DNA from 2 places in the Rhodococcus ruber genome. Region 2 is predicted to be linked to the other one. Evidence: riboswitches for the same ligand, from Rfam matches in the RefSeq annotation. Region 2 holds a riboswitch; the other holds the start of a gene.

Evidence for each region. A riboswitch is a leader RNA that binds a small molecule or an ion and turns the genes downstream of it on or off. The one in region 2 is predicted to bind thiamine pyrophosphate.
Region 1: it holds a riboswitch for thiamine pyrophosphate, as region 2 does, so the genes downstream of both, F1734_RS22925 (3-oxoacyl-ACP reductase) here and thiO (glycine oxidase ThiO) in region 2, are expected to answer to the same signal.

The regions. Positions count from the first base shown of each region.
Region 1 covers NZ_CP044211.1:5,015,928-5,019,376, forward strand. The annotation lists gene F1734_RS22920 (LLM class flavin-dependent oxidoreductase) at 1-1,149, opposite strand, end outside; gene F1734_RS22925 (3-oxoacyl-ACP reductase) at 1,149-1,913, opposite strand; TPP riboswitch at 1,968-2,060, opposite strand; TPP riboswitch at 2,261-2,355, opposite strand; gene F1734_RS22930 (GAF domain-containing protein) at 2,732-3,449, shown strand, end outside.
Region 2 covers NZ_CP044211.1:4,549,649-4,553,097, forward strand. The annotation lists gene thiG (thiazole synthase) at 1-75, opposite strand, end outside; gene thiS (sulfur carrier protein ThiS) at 68-283, opposite strand; gene thiO (glycine oxidase ThiO) at 289-1,347, opposite strand; TPP riboswitch at 1,345-1,457, opposite strand; gene thiE (thiamine phosphate synthase) at 1,484-2,173, shown strand; gene F1734_RS20940 (NUDIX hydrolase) at 2,240-3,091, opposite strand; gene F1734_RS20945 (hypothetical protein) at 3,220-3,449, shown strand, end outside.

The DNA of each region.
Region 1 (3,449 bases), 470 kb from region 2:
GCCGGCGACGAACCACTCCTCGATCCCATCCGCGATCGCCTCGGGCGTGCCGATCATCGTCGCATGTCCTCCTCCGGCCGCGAGGTAGCCGAGCAGTTCACGCAGAGTGGGCCGGTGCGTTTCGATGATCCGTTGTACCGTCGCGTAGCGGCCCTGCGGGCCGGAGAACTGATCGAGGGGCGGCAGGTCGTCCACCGGCGCGTCGAGATCGTGGCCCGTGTAGTCCTGACCGGTGAAGACACCGAGCTGGGCGAGCGCGGCGTCGATGTCGAGCAACGCGTCCAGGGTCGCCTTCTTCGCCCGGGCCTCGTCCTCGGTGCGACCGACGTAGGGGACGAGGCCCGGCAGTATCGCAATCGACGCGGGATCTCGTCCGGCGGCGGCAGCGCGGCCACGCAGATCGGTTGCGAAGTCGAGCGCCGCGGCCGAATCCCACGACACCGAGTACACCGCTTCGGCGTGCCGCGCTGCGAGGTTGCGTCCGGTCTCCGACGCGCCCGCTTGGAACAGCACCGGACGCCCCTGCGGACAACGCGGCACGGTGAGCGGCCCGTCGACGCGGAAGTGCTGACCGCGGTGGTCGATCCGACGGATGGCATCGGCGTCGAGGTATCGACCGGCCGCGCGATCGACGAGGATGCCGGCTTCGTCCCACGAGTCCCACAGCGCAGTCAGCACCTCGATGAACTCCTCGGCGCGGCCGTAACGCTCGGCATGGTCCGGCAGCGCGTCGAACCCGTGGTTGCGCGCCTCCGCGTCGAACATCGAGGTCACAATGTTCACCCCGGCCCGTCCACCGCTGATGTGGTCCAGCGAGGCGAGCATCCGCGCCGCATGGAACGGTGTATGGAAGCTCGCGGACACCGTGGTGACCAGCCCGATGCGATTCGTCCTGCGCGCCATGGCGGACAGCGCGGTCAGGGGTTCGAGAAACCACGTGGTCCCAGCCGTGTAGCCCGGGTTCACGCAGTGTCCGTCGGCGAAGAACACCGCATCGAGGCAGCCGCGTTCGGCGGTCCGCGCGAGTTCCTCGTAGTAGGCGATGTCGCCGATTCGCTCCGCCGCAGACGATGGATGCCGCCAGGCCGCCGAATGGTGGCCGACACCGTGGAGAAAGGCGTTCAGATGGAGGGTGCGGGGCTCCGGCATCAGTTCATCACCAGTCCACCGTCGACCACCAGGTTCTGGCCGGTCACTGCTCGCGACCAGTCGGAAGCGAAGAACAGCACGGCGGCGGCGAAGTCCGCCGGGGTGGTGACCTTCCGCAGGGGCGTGGAGGCGGCGATCAGGTCGAATACTTCCTCGGGGGTCGCTGCCGATGCGTCGGTGGTGCGCAGCAGCCCGCCGGAGACCATGTTCACGCGGATGCCTTCGGGCCCGAGGTCTGCCGCGAACGTGCGGGTCAGCGACAGCAGTGCCGCCTTGGCGGCGGTGTAGTCGTGATACGGCACCACCGGGTTCTGGAACAGGTTGGTGCCGATGTTGATGACGGTGCCGCCGCCGGCCTCGCGCATGCCGGGCAGGGCCGCCTGGATCGTGTTGACAGCGCCGCCGACGATGCCGTCGAGTTGAGCGGCGAAGTCGCCGTAGCCGATCTCGTCGGCTCTGCGGCGCGCGTCGCCGTTGAAGGAGAAGTCGGGCAGCGCGTTGTTGACCACGGTGGTGACCGGCCGGCCGAACTGTTTCCGGGCCTGCGTGAACAGGACGTCTACCTGCGCGGCGTCGGTCACGTCGGCGGGCAGGGCGATCGCACGGTCCGGGCCGATCTTCTCGGCGAGGGCGTGGGCGGCGTCGCTGCTGTTGCGGTAGTTGACCACGACGGCGGCGCCCTCGTCGGCGAACGCCTGCGCGAGGTGGCGACCGAGACCGCGCCCGGCGCCGGTGACGAGGACAGTCTGGTTCTGCAGGAGCATTGTCTGTTCTTTCCCTTCGGTGGGAAGGGGTTCACCGCAGCGACGGACCACACGGCCGCGCCGGCTCGGCATCCCTTCGCTCGCATGATCGAGATCAGGTTCGACGGGTCTGTCTCTCAGCCGTTTCCGGCACCCCGTGTCGAGTCCGTCGCAAGCCTACCCCGGCTGTGCCTGCACGTCGAACTTCGATGTCACATCGGACAACTCGGCAGGCTGCGAAGGATTCCCGCCCGGCACGAGGACGATCCGGCGGCAGTGGGTCGCCTGAACATGGTCCAGAAGAAGCGCTGCCTGTCCTCCGGAATCCGAACCGGCAACGGACAACACTCGCGGCGGTGGACAAGCAGACATCGTCGTTCGGACATCCCTTCGCTAGTACGAACTAGAGCAGGTTCGACGAGTGTGATCTCAGCCCTCCTCCAGGGCACCCCGTGTCGAGAGGATCATAAGGCGTCGACGTCGTTCGGCGGCTCGGTGGGGCCGCGGGAGATGGACGGGTTCGGTGGCGAGCCGGCCGGGGCCACGCCGTACACGGTGCGGTCCGCTTCGCGCGGGTGTGTCGACCTGTGGTGGCGTGCGTGGGGCCCGAAAGCGTTCGTGCGGAACGATCTTGCTCAGGCAGTGTGCCGGTCGACCCACTTCTCGGCGAGTGTGCGAGATCGTCGACGAATTCCGCATTCGTGACGGCCGCAGACGGCAGGGGCCATGGTGTGGCTCACACTCCTGACGGTAGGCTGGACGGCGTGAGTAAGGCCAGTTCGGCGCGCCAACGGTTGCTCGCTTTCGGTTCCGGTGAAGACTTGTCGCGCCGCGCCCGATTGCTGAGCGACGTCCACGACGCGGTGATGTCCGGTCGGACGCCGCCGGTACCGCCGCGCGACGTCGTCGCCCGGTCGTGGTCGCGTCTTCGGGCAGACGGTGTCAGTCCCGCCCGGTGTGAGGACGTCGTACTCGCGGACACTTCCGAACTCGAGGCGCGCCGTGCACGAAGTGCCCTGAGATCGGTTCTGCCCGAGCTACGCGGCACCCTGACCGAGGTGGCGAGCGACGCGAACTTCATCGTGGTCGTCGCAGACTCGGACGGGGTGGTGTTGTGGCGAGAGGGTGCACGCGACGTGCAGAGGGAAGCCGACGTCCTCGGATTCGTGGAGGGCGCCCGGTGGTCGGAGAAGTCGGTGGGCACCAATTCGGTCGGCACGTCGCTGGTCGAGGACGCTCCGGTGCAGCTCTTCTCGGCCGAACACTACGCGCGGTCCCACTACGGCTGGTCGTGTACGGGGTCACCGGTCCACGATCCACGCTCCGGCGAGGTACTCGGGGTACTGGACATCAGCGGGTCCGCGATGTCGGTGCATCCGGCCACCGTGGCCCTCGTGCAGACGGCTGTGCGATTGGCCGAGTCGATGCTCTGGCGCGAGCATGCCGCCCACCTCGACAGGCTCCGTGCCGATGCGGCACCGGTGCTCGCAGCGACGTGCGGGCCCGCCGTTGTCGTGGACGGCCACGGCTGGGTCGTGGCAGCCAGCGGAATCGGCG
Region 2 (3,449 bases):
GATCAGCCGCGAGGCGAAGCTGCGTCCGGCGATCGTCAGGGGCGGCAGGTCGTGGCCGGGGTTGCGCTCAGCCACCCTGCACCGCCGTCAGCACCTCGATCTGCCAGCCCTTCTCGACGCGCTCGGACCACCGTCCCCGGGGGAAGAGGGCACCGTCCACGGCGACGGCGACCCCCCGGTCGGGGAGGCCGAGTCCGCTCAGCAGCTCGGCCATCGTCGGCGCCTGGGCGAACCAGCGCTCCTCCCCATTGACCGTGACTCCCACCGTCGGCGCACCGTTCATCACACTCACTCCTCGGTAAATCGTTGCGGATCAGCATATTTCGCCACAGCGAGCGGTTCGTCCGCGAGCTCCGCGACCACCGCGTCCGCCGTGACCGGGGTCAGCAGCACGCCGTTGCGGCCGTGCCCGGTCGCGGCGATCACCCGCTCGGACAGCCGGCCGATCAGCGGCAGGTTGTCCGGGCTCACGGGTCGCAGCCCCGCACTCGCCTCGTACAGCTCGTACTCGCCGATCGCCGGGAACAGCGCCTCGGCGTCGGCGATGAGATCCCGCACCCCCGCGACGGTGACCTGCGTGTCGTCGGCCTCGTACTGGGTTGCGCCGACGACGAGTCCGTCCGCGCGCGGCACCAGGTACGCGGGCCGGCCGTGCACGCTGCCGCGGACCGTCCGGTGCGGGGCGGGAGCCGCGCCCGGCCGGGTCCGCAGCCGCAGGATCTCCCCCTTGACCGGCCGCACCGGCAGGCCCGGCCACAACCGCGCCGAGGCGGCACCGGCCGCGAGCACGACCCGGTCGGCGTCCAGTTCGGTGACGTCACGCACCGGCTCGTCGACGAAGCTGACGCCGGCCCCGGCGGCAGCCCGTCGCAGCGCGTCGACGAGGACCCGGTTGTCCACGGCCAGCTCGTCCGGGGCCAGCAGACCCAGACGGATGCGCGGCCCCAGCGACGGCTCGAGTTCGCGCACCTCGGCGCGGCCGAGCACGCGCATCTCGTGCCCCTGCGCCGACACCCACTCGGCGATCGTGCGCAGGTCGGCGGCGTCGGCCGCGTCCAGCGCGACGGTCAGCGAGGCGGTGGAGGTGAACAGGTCGAGGCCGGTCTCCCGGAGCAGTTCGGCACCGAACGCCGGCCAGCGGGCCAGCGACGCGGCACCCAGCTCGAGGACGTGTTCCTCACCCGGCCAGCCCTCCGACAACGGTGCGAGCATCCCCCCGGCCACCCACGACGCCCCCGCTCCCGGGGACGGGTCGTGCACGGTCACGGTCCAGCCGGCCCGGGCCGTGCGCCAGGCGATCGACAGCCCGATCACGCCTCCGCCGACGACGGATACGGTTCCCAACAGTTCGTCCACCTCACTCCCTGCGCCGGCATGATCCGGTTCAGGTGCTGACGGTCGGGGCCGGCAGGCCCCCTCTCAGCCCCGCGATCCCCGGGACTCCCGTGTCGATTCGTTCAGAGCAGAGACTACCGTCTCCGCCGTGACTACCTACCGCGGCAACCGTCCCGCCCCCCGGGAACGCCTCGCGCAGGCCCGGCTCTACCTGTGCACCGACGCCCGTCGCGACACCGGCGACCTGGCCCGATTCGTCGAGGAGGCACTCGCGGGCGGTGTCGACATCGTCCAGCTCCGCGACAAGGGCTCGGCGGGCGAGAAGAAGTTCGGCCCGCTCGAGGCCCGCGAGGAGCTCGAGGCGCTCGAGGTGCTCGCCGCCGCCTGCCACCGGCACGGGGCCCTGCTGGCCGTCAACGACCGCGCCGACATCGCCCTGGCCGCCGGCGCCGACATCCTGCACCTCGGGCAGGGCGACCTGCCCGTGCGGTACGCCCGGCAGGTCCTCGGCGACGACGTGGTGATCGGCCGCTCCACCGCCAGCCGGGCCCAGGCCAGCCTGGCCGACATCGAGGACGGCGTCGACTATTTCGCCAACGGACCGGTGTGGGAGACCCCCACCAAGCCGGGCCGCACCGCAGCGGGCCTCGAGGTGCTGCGGGAGGTGGCCCGGTCGCAGCCGCGGCGGCCGTGGTTCGCCATCGGCGGCATCGATGCCGAGCGGCTGCCCGAGGTGCTCGACGCCGGCGCCACCCGCATCGCGGTGGTCCGCGCCATCACCGCGGCACCGAATCCGCGGACCGCGGCGGCCGCGCTGAAGGCCGCGCTGCCCCGCTGACGGTCCGTCACAGCCGGTCGCGCACCCGCGGCGGCCGCACTGGCGGCGCCGCCCGCTGACGGTCCGTCACAGCCAGTCGAGCACCGTCGACGGCGCCAGGGTCGGCACATCCCCGGGCAGCCGGGCGCGCAGTCCCCGGTCGGCCGTCACCACCACGGTGAGCACCTGGTCCAGGACCGCCGACGTGCCCTTCGCCAGGACGGCCAGTTCGTCGTCTCCGCTGCCGGCGGCGGTGTGCACCAGGGTGCGGTCGTCGTCGATCACCGCCGCGCGGGCCTGCCCCTCGAGGACCGCCTCGATGCGGCTCACCCAGCCGAACGAGCCGCCGGGCAGCTCGACGGTGCGGGGCACCGACTCCGCCAGCTCCGCGAGCAGTCGTGCGGTGGCGCCCGGCCGGTCGCGCCACCAGCCGTTCGGCCGCGCGCCGAGGACGTTGGCCGTGTCGAGCAGCATCCGCACCGCCCGGGTCCGCAGGTCCGGCCAGGCGGCCGCGAACCCGGAGTGCAGGGGCATGGTCTCGACGTCCGCCTCCGGCACCCAGCGCAGTTCGGTGCTCTCCCCGTTGAGGGTCGTCTCCATCGGGCTCGGGGTGTCCGCGACGACCGTGGTGTACGTCCATCCTCCGTCGACGCCGGAGGTGACCCGCTCGGTGCGCACGCTCACGGCAGCCGGGTCGATCCCGGTCTCCTCCTCGGCTTCCCGTACAGCCGCGACGACGGGACTCTCGTCGCTGTCGCGGGCGCCGCCGGGCAGCGCCCACGTGCCGCCCTGGTGGCTCCACGCCGCGCGGTGCTGCAGCAACACGGCCGGGGTGCCGTCGGGCAGCGGTGCACGCAGCAGCAGCCCGGCCGCGCCGAATCTGCCCCACCGGCGACCACCGTCGGGTCCGACGGCCCAGCCGTCCCCGTCACCTCGCATCGCGTCCGCCTCCCTGCCGCCCGGTCGCAGGCCGCGAGCCGGGCGTCCACCGTCCTCGGACGGCAACAACATCCCAGTACTGCTTATATGCTCGCCACACACAGTGCCACATCGGAAGGGGTGCTCTCGTGGACGTGCGCGTGACCCCCACGCTCGGCGCGGTCGGGGGTCGCCTCCAGCGCGGCGACGTGTCCGGTCCCGTCGTCGACCACGACCGCCGCGCCGACGACTGGCGCGCCCTGCTCCGATCCACCCCCGTCGCACTCTTCACGCTCGGCGCCCTGCTGCTGATCCTCCTCATCGTCTCCGGCATCGTCGCAGGTCAGACCGTGACGAGCCGGCAGGCCACGCACAGTCG